One region of the Sodalis sp. RH15 genome, then DNA from elsewhere that is predicted to be linked to it. Evidence: predicted binding sites of a transcription regulator. Region 1 holds the regulator's gene; each other region holds the start of a gene.

Region 1 (3,442 bases):
ATCCTGCAGCGAGATAGTGACGTCCAAACCTTCGCAGCGATCCTGCGCCAGTTTCTGCTGTTCAGCGGAGATAGTCACCCCCTGAACCGAAACACCGTAGTTCTTGGCCGCATAAGCGGCAAGCCCGCCCCAGCCGCAGCCCACATCCAGCAGCGTCATGCCCGGTCTTAACTGCAGCTTTTCGCAGATCATCCTGAGCTTGTCCTGCTGCGCTTCCTCCAGGGTGGTGGCCTTGTTCCAATAGCCGCACGAATACTGCATATAGGGATCCAGCATCAGGCTGAACAGGTCATTACCCAAGTCATAATGCTCTTTGCCGACAATCCAAGCCCGTTTTTTAGACTGAAGATTCATGAGCCGCGCGGCGGCAACGCGCATAACATCCTTGAAATGCCGGGGAAGCTTATTTTCCAAACCGGCTCTTAAAACGCGCTGAAAAAAGATATCCAGTCGCTCGCATTCCCACCAGCCGTCCATGTAACTTTCACCCAACCCCAATGACCCGTCCTCTAGCACGCGTTTAAAAAATTCCGGGTTCTTGACATGAATATCAAACGGCCTTGCGCCGTTGATCTTTACACCTGCCTCAGCAAGCATTTCATGGATGATTCGATACCAAGCATTATCATGAAAGCTCAGGTCTTCAACACACGAGGAACTCATAGCTTCTCCATCACCTTTCTTCTGTTATAACCCCGTCAGGAAAAGCGTAGCCGATACCTGCGGGCTTTTATAATCATCCACGGGTATCCGTGGTGTCGGATGTACCACAATAAACAGAGGAATATAAAAAACACCAATAGACTGTTTGTCAGACGGGCGCTTCATAAATAGGATGACGCCATGTAAAAACACGACATTCTTTTAAAGCAAAATTATTAGACAACTCGTTATATTTGTTAACGATATTGAGTATAAGCCTGCATTCCGGTTTAGACAATAGCTGACAGAATAATGTATTTCACAGATAAGTTAATGATTTCCTATCGAAACAATAACTCATCAGGCACATTCGGCGGTATGAAATATATTATTACATTCGGGAGCGAATCACCTTTGATAAGGGGCTCAGGAGGCCGTGCGCCGCCCTTCAGGAGCGAAACGGGCCGTCGGCCACCGAACGGCGTACAATCAGGGCGGGATGCACTTCGATAATCCTGGCGTTTTCCCGTTTGCTGGTGATACGGTCCAGCAGCATGGTCAGCGCGGCCTCGCCCAGCTCTTCTTTGGGTTGATGAATGGTAGTCAATGACGGGGTAAAAAAGCACGAATTGCGCACATTATCATAACCGATAATTGAGATGTCATCGGGAACCTTCATGCCCATTTCATCAATGGCGCACATTGCACCCATGGCCATGATATCACCGCCGCAAAATACCGCCGTGGGCCTTTGCGGCCTGGACAGAATGAGTTTCATGGCCTGATAGCCGGATTCCGGTTCGAAATCCCCCTGCACAATCCATTGATGGGGAATGGCGATGCCGGCTTCTTCCAGGGCCCGCAGGTAGCCGCGATGACGGCCGCCCCCGGTATTGCGCGCCAGTTGGCCGGGTATGGCGCCGATATCGCGATGCCCCCTGGAAATCAGATAGCGGGTCGCCATGTAACCCCCGGCGAAGGCATTGTCGATAATGGTATCGGTGAAATCCCGGCGAGCTTCGCCCCAATCCATGACCACCATGGGGATATGGCGATACTCTTCCAGCATATTCAGCAACGGTTCGGGATATTCGGCGCACATCACCAGCAACCCGTCCACCCGTTTTTGCGCCAGCATCGCCAGATAGGCGCCCTGTTTGTTCAGATCGTTATGGGAGTTGCACAGCACAAGGGTATATCCCCGCACAAAACAGTGGTGCTCAATCGACTCGATAATTTCCGCGAAGTAGGGCGCTTCGCTTGAGCTGGCCAGCAGGCCGATGGATTTTGTGCGGTTGATCTTAAGGCTGCGCGCCACGTCGCTGGGGGAATAGTGCAGCTGCCCGATGGCCTCCAAAACGGCGATCTTGGTCTCTTGCGCCACAAATCGCGTCTTATTGATGACATGTGACACCGTAGTGGTGGATACCCCGGCGCGTTTCGCCACGTCTTTAATGGTTGCCATGCGTGTAGAACTCCTGTACGCCGAAATAAATAAATCGCCAATTTTCCTTGATTCGGCACTAAAGTGAAAGCGATAAAGATAAATATGCTCGGGAGTTGCTGCCCGGCAAGCTTTTTTAATCGGGTTATGCGACACTGCTTACAACCTACGGGTGTAAAGATATCCCGTTCAGCGATAGGTGTAGTGATAAGGAGAAGTGATGAGCAGCGATTTCAAATTGTCATTAATGACCACGGTATTTTCCTTGCTGGTGATCATTGCGTTCAGCTTTACCGCGGTAATGAATTAAGGCGCCCAGGCGCCTTTTTTTCCTTTCAGCGAATGGTTTTCGGCGTCACGACCCGGCGGGCGCCGACATAGTGATCCGCCCAATAATCTTCATTCAGATAGCTGATGCGGATATCGCGGCCGGTGCGGGGGGATTCGATAAACCGTCCGTTGCCCAAATAAACGCCCACATGATCCGCCGCGCCGCGGTTGGTGATATGGAAGAAAACCAAATCGCCGCTTTCCAGATCGTCTTTCTTCACCGGCGCCGCATCGCGTAAATGGAACATTTCATTGGCGGTACGGGGCATATGAATCCGTACCACGTCCTTATAAGCATAATAGATCAGGCCGCTGCAATCGAACCCGGTATTGGGCGACATGCCGCCCCAGCGATAAGGCTTGCCCATCTGGGACATCAGCTTGTTCATCGCCGTCAATTTGGCATGCTGATAGCGTTTTTTGTGGCTATCGCTCATGATGATGGGTTGATCGTTGGCAATGAGATCGAGCGTGGCGCTTTCTTTCATCCGATGCCTGCCGTAACCCTTTTTGTAGCCTTTTTTCGGCGGGGTAAACTTGGCTATTTTTTTTGCGGGGGGCATTGGATGCAATTTTTTAACGTGGTTTTTTTCGACGGCCGGCTCTTTCGCTTTGGCGACGGGTAGGGAATGTAATTTTTTATTGCTGCTTTTTTCAGCAACGAGCTCTTTTGGTTTGTCTGTGCTATGACGGGTGATTTTCTGCTCGGTCACCGGTTTGCTTTTTTTGGTTATCTTCAACACCTCTTTAAGAGGTTTTCGTTTGCGTCGGTCACCTGTTTTAGCCGTACTGGACTGTGATTTTCGCTGGTCGGCATTGATACCGGCATTGGGCGCGGCATGCGCCAAATTGAAAAATAACTGAGTAAAAAGCAACACAAAAAGCGTAAAGCATAAACGCATGATTAACGCTATCCTCTGTGGCCCCAAAGAGGGGGTTATAAATGCCTCAAAGGAATTTAAGCTATTTACCCCTACTTTGCATCATGAATTATCATCATATTGTGAATAAACGTGAACGACTGCA
Region 2 (3,442 bases), 1.0 Mb from region 1:
GATTTTCCACTTCATTCTGCATCCGGACCGCTTTGGCGTCATCATTACGCAAGGATTCCAGATAGTCCAGATAGCGCTGATCCACATCCTTGGTGACGTAAATGCCGTTGAACACCGAGGATTCAAACTGCGCAATATCCGGGTTATCCTCGCGCACCGCCTGTTCCAGGTCGCTAAGATCCTGGAATATCAACGCATCGGCGCCAATCAGCGTGCGGATTTCATCCACCTCGCGGCCGTGGGCAATCAGTTCGGTGGCGCTGGGCATATCGATGCCGTAGACATTGGGAAAACGGATTTCCGGCGCGGCGGAGGCCAGATAGACGTTTCGGGCCCCGGCCTCCCGCGCCATTTCCACGATTTGCTCGGAGGTGGTGCCCCGGACGATGGAGTCATCCACCAGCAGCACATTCTTATCGCGGAACTCGGCGCGATTGGCATTGAGTTTGCGGCGCACCGATTTGCGGCGAACCTGCTGGCCCGGCATGATAAACGTCCGGCCGACATAGCGGTTTTTCACAAACCCCTGACGATAGGGCAGATTCAGGATGCGGGCGATTTCAAGGGCGATATCGCAAGACGTTTCCGGAATCGGGATCACCACGTCGATATCCAGATCTTCCCATTCGCGGGCGATTTTCTCACCCAGTTTCTGGCCCATGCGCACCCGCGCGCTATAAACGGACACTTTATCGATAAAAGAATCCGGGCGGGCGAAATAGACATATTCAAACAGGCAGGGATGGTTCTGCGGGTTTTCAGCGCACTGGCGGGTAAACAGCTGGCCTTTTTCGGTGATGTACACCGCTTCGCCAGGAGCCACATCGCGCAGGAATTCAAAACCCAGGGTATCCAGCGCCACGCTTTCCGACGCCACCATATATTCGTTGCGTCCGTCGGCCAGGGTGCGTTTGCCGATCACCAGCGGACGGATGCCGTTGGGATCGCGGAACGCCACCAGCCCGTGGCCGATGATCATTCCCACCACGGCATACGCGCCGCGGATCTGCTGATGGGTCGCGGCCACGGCGGCAAAGATATTGTCCGCTTCCAGGGGATAATCCGGAAACCGGTCCAATTCGCTGGCGAAAATGTTCAGCAGAATTTCCGAATCGGACGTGGTATTGATATGCCGGCGCCCTTTATCGAACAGCTTGGTACGCAGCTCATGGGCATTGGTCAGGTTGCCGTTGTGGGCCAGGGTGATGCCGAACGGGGAATTGACATAAAAGGGCTGGGCTTCGGAAGCGCTGGAACTGCCGGCCGTGGGATAACGGACATGGCCGATGCCCATGTTGCCTTGCAGCCGTTGCATATGCCGGGCTTCAAAGACGTCTTTCACCAGGCCGTTGGCTTTGCGCAAACGAAAGCAGTTCAATGCATCGATGGTGACGATGCCCGCGGCGTCCTGCCCACGATGCTGAAGCACCGTTAACGCGTCATAAATCGACTGGTTGACCGGCATAAAACCGGCGATACCGACAATACCGCACATGTAGTCATTTCCTCATCAGCGTTACCGGAGCGATTAATGCTTCGGTAAAAAACTCGACGTGCTTGCCAGATAGTCAAAAAACCATCTGATGATACCGCTGAACTGCGGTATCAGCTCCGACTGATGCCAGTCAGCGCTTTGGGCAAAGCCGGTGAAGGTGTCCAGAAAGAACAGGATCGCCGCGACGATCAAGATGCCCCTGAGTGCGCCGAAACACACCCCCAGCACCCGGTCGGTGCCGGATAACCCGGTCCGCTCCACCAAAGAGCCAATCACGTAATTGACGATTGCCCCGACTATCAGGGTCGCCACGAACAACAGGGCAATCGCGATACCGTTGCGAACAAGCTGATCTTCAAAGCGGGTAAAATAGACTGCGAGATATACATAATAGTGGCTGGCGACAAAAAAAGCACATCCCCAGGTTATTAACGATAACGCTTCCCGGATAAACCCGCGAATCAGGCTTACCAAGGCTGAAAAGGCAATGATGCCGATGATGACATAATCAACCCAAGTCATGCGTACATCCCATGATAATCCGCCCCGACAACTGGTTCGCGGCGAATTCTATCAGAAAACGAAAACGTTTGCGCACCGGAATTCCGTCCTGTCATTAAATAAATAACGGCGATTAAAAAAAGCCGCCCGCCGCAGGAAGATAGAGCGGAACGGTGAAAAAGCCGGCATTTTTGCTCCGCGCCTCCCACGGTTAACGTACCTGATAGGCACGCAGCTGGCCGCTCAGGCCGCTTAACTGATTCATTTCCGGCAGCGCGCCCTGCAACTTATCCTTTGAGGCGTCCGGTCCGACAAAGATCCGGGTAATCTGGCCCGCCACCGGTTGGGACGGCACGGTATAGACCCGATAACCCGACAGCCTCAGCTTGGCGGTGATTTCAGTCACCTTGGCGGCGTTTTTCAACGCCCCCAGCTGTACCACCCAGGCCTGGCCCTTCGGCGCCTGCTCGGTGGTTTGCTGTGCTTCGGGCTTCGGCGCCGGCGTGGCGGGTTTCGGTGCCGCGGCCACGGGCCTGGGCGCCGTATCCTCCGCGGAGGGCGCCGGCTTGCTTTCCGGTCTGGCGATGGGTTTCGCCGGCGCCGTTTGAGCCGCCGGGGACGACGGTCTGTTTTCCGGCTTCACCGCCGGCTTGGCCTGCGCCGGACGGGGCGCCGGTTTCACCTGCTCCTGACGCGCGGCGGGCGCATTGGGCTTTGGCACCACAATGGCGGGTTGTTCCGGGGCATCGGGGACCGGCGCCGCCGACTGCGACTCCCCTGCCGGGGCGTTGTTAGCCTGCTCCACGGCAGCCCCCGCCCCTTCCGGCGGCTGGCTGGGCAACGCCTGGTTGGCCTGGGGAGACACCTCGGTTTCATCGGTATCCCCCGGTTTGGGCACCAGGGGGATGGCGGCGAATTCATCCTGATAATGCTTCTTTTTGCCGTCCAGCAGGCCCGGCAGCACTATCACTCCCAGCGCGACGATGATAATGGTGCCCACCAGGCGGTTTTGAAATTTACTCGCCACGTTGTTTCTCCGCGTTAACCACCGCCAGGACCGGCGCAACGGTATGAAACGACCCGAACACCAGTATGCAGTCCGCCGGATCGGCGTCCTGCAGCGCCTGGCGCCAGGCATCGACCACGTCGTCGAACCGGCGCGCCCTGTCCAGATGGGCCGCTACCTGAGCCGCGCTGGCGCCGCGCGGCCCGTCCAGGCCGGCGCAGTACCATTCGTCCACCTGTCCGCGCAGGCAGTCCAGGGTAGCGGGAATATCCTTGTCGGCCAGCATGCCCACCACCGCCCGGACTTTGCCCGCTACCGCCAGCTGCGAGAGCTGGGCGGACAAATAGCCGGCGGCATGGGGATTATGCGCCACGTCGAGGATACATAAAGGATGCCGCCGCACAATCTGGAAACGGCCCGGCAGGGACGCCGTCTCGAGT
Region 3 (3,442 bases), 3.0 Mb from region 1:
CTCATTCCCAGCACTTCGGGCATCTCCGAAGAGACCAAAATGATACTGAGCCCTTCTTCTTTGAACTGATTGATTAATTGATAAATCTCTTTTTTAGCGCCGACATCGACGCCGCGGGTCGGTTCATCCAGAATCAATACCTTGGGCCGGGTCATCAAGCCGCGGGCAATGGCGACTTTTTGTTGATTGCCGCCGGACAGCAGGCCTATTGGCTGCTCCATCGAGGGCGTTTTAATATTGAATAAACGAATAAAATCCCCTACCGCCTGCTGTTCTTCCGCGTGTTTCAATCCGCCGCCCTGACGGCTGAAATAGCGCAGGGCGGTGAGGGTCATGTTCTCCTTCACCGACATCCCCAGCACCAGCCCGTCCCGCTTACGATCTTCGGAAATGTAGACGATACCGTTAGCCAACCCGTCCTGAGGGGTGCGGGTCATAATGGCTCGCCCGTCCAGCACTACCGTGCCGCCGGTGCGTTTCGCCGCGCCATAGAGGGTTTTCATCAGTTCCGTGCGTCCCGCGCCCATCAAGCCCGCGACGCCGAGGATTTCACTGCGGCGCAGCGTAAAGCTGACATCGTCGACGCCGGGGCCGCTAAGATGATTGACCGCTAGACGTTCCTCGCCGAGAGGGACTTCAATGCGCGGGTATTGCTCTTCCAGGCGACGTCCCACCATCATTTCGATCAGGGCGTCTTCCTGTAACTCGGTTACCCGGCGTTCGGCGATAAACTGCCCGTCCCGAAGCACCGTGACATCGTCGCAGATTTGAAAAATCTCTTTTAACCGATGGGAAATATAAACGATGCCGCAGCCCTGCTGCCTGAGTTCGTTTATCACGCTGAACAGCGACGCCGTTTCGGTATCGGTGAGCGCATCGGTAGGCTCATCCATGATAATGACCCGGGACTTGAAGCTGATGACCTTGGCTATTTCCACCATCTGCTGATCGCCGATGGACAGCTCCCCCACCAGACGGTGGCTGCTATACCGCAGATTGAGCCGGGCCAACAGCTGGTCAGCTTCGCTGTACATCCGTTTCCAGTCGATACCGCCGAACCGATTGAGGAATTCGCGGCCGAGGAAGATATTTTCCGCAATGGTCAACTGAGGAATAAGATTCAATTCTTGATGGATAATGCCGATACCGGCTTCCTGGGATGCCTTCGGCCCGCTGAACGCCACCTCTTTTCCCAGGTATGACAGGGTGCCGGCATCTTTGCTGTAGATGCCGGTCAACACTTTCATCATGGTAGACTTGCCGGCGCCATTCTCTCCCACCAGCGCCATAACGCGGCCGGGATAAACCGTCAGCGCCGCGCCGGTAAGCGCCTTAACCCCCGGGAAGGATTTGTCTATCCCTGTCAATTGCAGTAACGGTTGCATAGATGCCTCAGAAGGTGACGCCGGAGCACAGGATGACATTGGCGAAAGGAGTGCATTCCCCACTGCGGATGACCGCGCGGCTATATGCGGTCTGGGCTTTGAATACCTGGTGGCTGATATACTCGATGGCAATGGTATTGCCCTGTTGCTGCTCAAGGGCCGTCAACTGATCCAGCAGCGCCTCATGCAGCTGAGGATTAATTTCCGCCATTTCCTTGGCCAAAATGGCCTTTTCTACCTGCATTTCGCTGACAACCGCGCTCACCACCTGTAAAAAGGTCGGCACACCCCGGGTCAACGCCAGATCAATCCTTTGGCTTGAAGAGGGAATGGGCAATCCCGCATCGGCAATCGTGACCTGATCCGTATGGCCCAGACGGGAGATGAGCGCAGAGACGTCAGCGTTCAGTAAAACACCTTTCTTCATTTTCCTGCCTCCACCAGCGAAACGTTTCGCTGAGGATGAAATTAGTTAAAAAAGCAGAGGTGTACAAGCTCAATCCATCAAAAATGTGATCGCCATCGAAACGTTTCGCTAGTGATAAAAAAGATTATTCACACAAGCAATTGAATTTGAGAGTGAAGCGAGAAGAGGATGCGGTCGCCGGAAAAACGTGGTCCGTCAGGGCAGCGGGAAGAAGATGTGAGGAAAAAAACCGACGGCTTATTGCCATCGGCCAGACTGTTGACAAATGCACTCGAAGTCAATAAGGCAGGGCAGGTTGCCAGAAGAGTAAACCGTCCGCGCCATGGGTGGCGCGGATCGAGCCTACAGGGATGTATTCACGGCGTGTTTACGATCTGGTAGCCTAACCCGACCGAACACTTTGTCAACAAGCTCACCGATGGCTTATAGCCATCGGCGTTATGCTTGGGTTAACGGTTAACGTTGGTTGATTTGATCGAAGCTGCCGCCGTCGGAGAAATGCACTTTTTGCACCTGCTGCCAGCTCCCGAACACATCCTTCAAGCTGTACAGCTTGAGCTGTGGGAATTTATCGGCAAATTCCTTCGCCACTGCCGGATCACGGGGACGATAATAGTTTCTGGCCGCGATACGCTGGCCTTCCGGCGAATAAAGATAGGTCAGATAAGCGGTAGCCACGTCGCGGGTTCCCCGTTTGTCCACCACTTTATCTACTACCGATACCGTAGGCTCCGCCACAATTGACTCGCTGGGAACAACGATATCGAATTGGCCTTTACCCACCTTATTCACCGCCAGCAAAGCCTCGTTTTCCCAGGCGATTAAAACGTCGCCGATGCCGCGTTCCACAAAGGTATTCGTGGAATCGCGGGCGCCTGAATCCAGTACGCTCACATTTTTATAAACCGCCTTGACGAAATCCTGGGCTTTCGCCTGATCGTTATTATTATGATGCAGCGCATAACCCCAGGCGGCCAGATAGTTCCAACGCGCGCCGCCGGAGGTCTTCGGGTTCGGCGTGATGATGGAGATGCCAGGCTTGATTAAATCAGGCCAGTCATGAATTTGCTTGGGATTGCCCTTACGTACCAGAAAAACAATAGTGGAGGTATAAGGCGCCGAGTTATCAGGCAGCCGGGTAATCCAGTTTTTATCAATCCGGCCGCGCGCTGCGATGGCGTCCACATCAGATTCCAGCGCCAATGTCACCACATCCGCATCAATACCGTTGATAACCGAGGTAGCCTGCTTACCTGACCCGCCGTGGGATTGCCGAATGGTGACCTTGTCGCCGGTCTTAGCCTGCCAGTATTTGCTGAAGGCAGCATTGTAGTCCTGATAAAGCTCCCGTGTCGGGTCATAGGACACGTTCAATAATTGGATATCTTTTGCCAGCGCGCTTCCCGACAATAAAATCAACAACAACCCTGCTTGCCACTTTGACATCGTTGCTCTCCCGAAGAGTCTTTTTATCACCTGAATATCGACTAAGCAGAGAGTGTCAGAAATCCTGTAACATTTTAAAGAATAAAAACGTAATTTATATAAGCAAAAGAGCTAAACCACAGAGGGTAAAAAAAACCCCCGATGACGGGGGCGTTAAATAGCGGGAAGTTGAAGCGATCAGTAG
Region 4 (3,442 bases), 2.7 Mb from region 1:
CCGGGCCAGGAAATCCTTGGTAAACGCCTTGGAGCCTTCCAACTGAGCGGCGGCTTTGGTCGGGCCGAACACCCGCAAACCGGCGGCGCGGAACGCATCGACGATGCCCAGCACCAGCGGCGCCTCGGGGCCGACGATGGTCAGACCGATATCATGGCCTTGGGCAAATTCCACCAGCGCCGGGATATCGGTTGCGGCGATATTGACATTCTCCAGCGCGGGTTCGATGGCGGTACCGGCATTACCCGGCGCGACATACACTTTGCCGGCCAGCGGTGAACGTGCGCTTTTCCACGCCAGGGCGTGCTCACGGCCGCCATTGCCAATAATCAAGATATTCATGGGATGCTCCTGGGATCAGTGGCGGAAGTGGCGCATGCCGGTAAAAATCATGGCGATGCCATGTTCATTGGCCGCGGCAATGACTTCATCATCGCGGATGGAACCGCCGGGCTGGATAACACAGCTGATTCCCACGGCCGCCGCGGCGTCGATACCGTCCCGGAAGGGGAAAAACGCATCGGAGGCCATGGCCGATCCGCGCACGTCCAAGCCTTCGTCAGCGGCTTTGATGCCGGCGATTTTTGCCGAATAGACCCGGCTCATCTGGCCGGCGCCGATACCGATGGTCATATTGCCGCGGGCATAAACGATGGCGTTGGATTTAACGTATTTGGCCACTTTCCAACAGAACAGCGCATCCCGCAGCTCCGTTTCGCTTGGCTGACGTTCGGTCACGATGCGCAAATCCGCCGGCCCGACCATACCCAAATCCCTCTCCTGCACCAGCAAGCCGCCGTTGACGCGTTTGAAATCCAGACCAGGCACCCGTGCCTGCCAGGCCCCGCAGGTTAATACCCGTACGTTTTGTTTCGCCTTGAGTACGGCCAAGGCGTCATCGGTTATGGACGGTGCGATAATCACTTCCACGAACTGGCGGCTGATAATGGCTTTGGCGGTAACGGCATCGAGGGGACGGTTGAAGGCGATAATGCCGCCGAACGCCGAGGTCGGGTCGGTCTTATAGGCCCGTTCATAGGCTTCCAAAAGCCCATCGCCGATGGCGACCCCGCAAGGATTAGCATGCTTTACAATTACGCAGGCCGGTTCGGCAAACTCTTTTACGCACTCCAGAGCGGCGTCGGTATCGGCAATATTGTTATAGGATAAGGCTTTGCCTTGCAGCTGTTGCGCGGTGGCGACGGAGGCCTCACGGGTCTGCTCTTCGATATAAAATGCCGCCAGCTGATGGCTGTTCTCGCCGTAACGCATATCCTGTTTTTTAACAAAATTCAGATTCAGGGTGCGGGGAAAGCGGCCGGCGGGGGCGGAAGTCTCACCATAATAGGGGGGGACCTGGCTACCGAAATAGTTGGCGATCATGCTGTCATATGCCGCGGTGTGTTCAAACGCTTTAATCGCCAGGTCAAAGCGGGTGTCGTAAGTCAATGAACCGTCGTGCTGGTCCATTTCATCGAGCAGGCGAGGGTAATCCGCGCTGTTCACCACAATCGCGACATCCTTATGATTCTTGGCGGCGGAACGCACCATGGTGGGACCGCCGATATCGATATTTTCCACCGCATCTTCGCGGGTACAATCTTCCCGCGCCACGGTTTGGGCAAACGGATAAAGATTTACCACCACCATATCGATAGGCTCGATGGCATGCAGTTGCATAATGGCATCATCCTGGCCGCGGCGACCCAAAATACCGCCATGCACTTTGGGGTGCAGTGTCTTAACCCGACCGTCCATCATTTCAGGGAAGCCGGTGTAGTCTGAAACCTCGGTCACCGGCAATCCGGCTTCCGCCAAAAGGCGCGCGGTACCGCCGGTGGACAGCAGTTTAACGCCGCGCTGCGACAGGGACCGGGCGAATTCTACGATACCGGCTTTGTCAGAAACACTGAGCAGAGCACGGCGTACAGGACGTGGTTGTTGCATAACAAAGTTATCCCTTGATTGGATAGTTTCAATAACACTGACACGCACCGGCGTTCATTTATAAAAGGCCACTGATGCATGGAATACCGATGCTGATAAAATAGGCGTGAATTGTAGCGAAAACGTTTGCGTGATGCTCGCCAAATTTTGCCTGTCATGCATGTCTGTGGATAAGTTTGTGCACAAGCGGGTATAACCCCCTGTTTTGCTGTGGAAAGCAGCGAACGAGCCTATTCAGGCAAAATACCTGTTGCGGCTCCATTAGAATTCCCTATAATGCGCCTCCATCGACCGGGACTGTGAGCAGCTTCACAAGGACCGAAAACGAGTCAGAAGCAAGCCTGACGGGCTTGACACTGGTAGGGGAAAGCGTAATATACGCCACCTCGCGCCAGACTGAATCATAGCGGCGCATGCTCTTTAACAATTTATCAGACAATCTGTGTGGGCACTCACAAGACCGTATCGAAACACAACAATACAAGTCTTGAAGAGTGACAAACAGTTAATTCAAAAGATTAACCAGATGAAATCTTTGAGCATCAAGCTTTTAATTGAAGAGTTTGATCATGGCTCAGATTGAACGCTGGCGGCAGGCCTAACACATGCAAGTCGAGCGGCAGCGGAAAGTAGCTTGCTACTTTGCCGGCGAGCGGCGGACGGGTGAGTAATGTCTGGGGATCTGCCCGATGGAGGGGGATAACTACTGGAAACGGTAGCTAATACCGCATAACGTCGCAAGACCAAAGTGGGGGACCTTAGGGCCTCACACCATCGGATGAACCCAGATGGGATTAGCTAGTAGGTGGGGTAACGGCTCACCTAGGCGACGATCCCTAGCTGGTCTGAGAGGATGACCAGCCACACTGGAACTGAGACACGGTCCAGACTCCTACGGGAGGCAGCAGTGGGGAATATTGCACAATGGGCGCAAGCCTGATGCAGCCATGCCGCGTGTGTGAAGAAGGCCTTCGGGTTGTAAAGCACTTTCAGCGGGGAGGAAGGGGTTGAGTTTAATAGATTCAATCATTGACGTTACCCGCAGAAGAAGCACCGGCTAACTCCGTGCCAGCAGCCGCGGTAATACGGAGGGTGCGAGCGTTAATCGGAATTACTGGGCGTAAAGCGTACGCAGGCGGTTTGTTAAGTCAGATGTGAAATCCCCGAGCTTAACTCGGGAACTGCATTTGAAACTGGCAGGCTAGAGTCTCGTAGAGGGGGGTAGAATTCCAGGTGTAGCGGTGAAATGCGTAGAGATCTGGAGGAATACCGGTGGCGAAGGCGGCCCCCTGGACGAAGACTGACGCTCAGGTACGAAAGCGTGGGGAGCAAACAGGATTAGATACCCTGGTAGTCCACGCTGTAAACGATGTCGATTTGAAGGTTGTGGCCTTGAGCCGTGGCTTTCGGAGCTAACGCGTTAAATCGACCGCCTGGGGAGTACGGCCGCAAGGTTAAAACTCAAATGAATTGACGGGGGCCCGCACAAGCGGTG

What was found. Region 1 encodes PurR, which represses purine synthesis genes. Its sites were predicted from a motif close to CANGCAAACGTTTGCNTG; they were not measured.
Region 2: a site for PurR is predicted at 2,075-2,092, ahead of cvpA (colicin V production protein). Genes of this name have one in related genera too.
Region 3: a site for PurR is predicted at 1,827-1,844, ahead of rbsD (D-ribose pyranase). Genes of this name have one in related genera too.
Region 4: a site for PurR is predicted at 2,063-2,080, ahead of purH (bifunctional phosphoribosylaminoimidazolecarboxamide formyltransferase/IMP cyclohydrolase). Genes of this name have one in related genera too.

The regions. Positions count from the first base shown of each region.
Region 1 covers NZ_CP178738.1:3,277,600-3,281,041, forward strand. The annotation lists gene cfa (cyclopropane fatty acyl phospholipid synthase) at 1-663, opposite strand, end outside; gene purR (HTH-type transcriptional repressor PurR) at 1,091-2,107, opposite strand; gene ACL2XO_RS14945 (YnhF family membrane protein) at 2,307-2,396, shown strand; gene ACL2XO_RS14950 (C40 family peptidase) at 2,422-3,318, opposite strand; gene ACL2XO_RS14955 (hypothetical protein) at 3,400-3,442, opposite strand, start outside.
Region 2 covers NZ_CP178738.1:4,281,352-4,284,793, forward strand. The annotation lists gene purF (amidophosphoribosyltransferase) at 1-1,495, opposite strand, end outside; gene cvpA (colicin V production protein) at 1,529-2,017, opposite strand; gene dedD (cell division protein DedD) at 2,208-3,023, opposite strand; gene folC (bifunctional tetrahydrofolate synthase/dihydrofolate synthase) at 3,013-3,442, opposite strand, start outside.
Region 3 covers NZ_CP178738.1:79,779-83,220, forward strand. The annotation lists gene rbsA (ribose ABC transporter ATP-binding protein RbsA) at 1-1,385, opposite strand, end outside; gene rbsD (D-ribose pyranase) at 1,393-1,812, opposite strand; gene ACL2XO_RS00340 (sulfate ABC transporter substrate-binding protein) at 2,269-3,258, opposite strand; gene pfkA (6-phosphofructokinase) at 3,436-3,442, opposite strand, start outside.
Region 4 covers NZ_CP178738.1:5,931,773-5,935,214, reverse strand. The annotation lists gene purD (phosphoribosylamine--glycine ligase) at 1-342, opposite strand, end outside; gene purH (bifunctional phosphoribosylaminoimidazolecarboxamide formyltransferase/IMP cyclohydrolase) at 358-1,947, opposite strand; rRNA gene ACL2XO_RS26810 (16S ribosomal RNA) at 2,499-3,442, shown strand, end outside.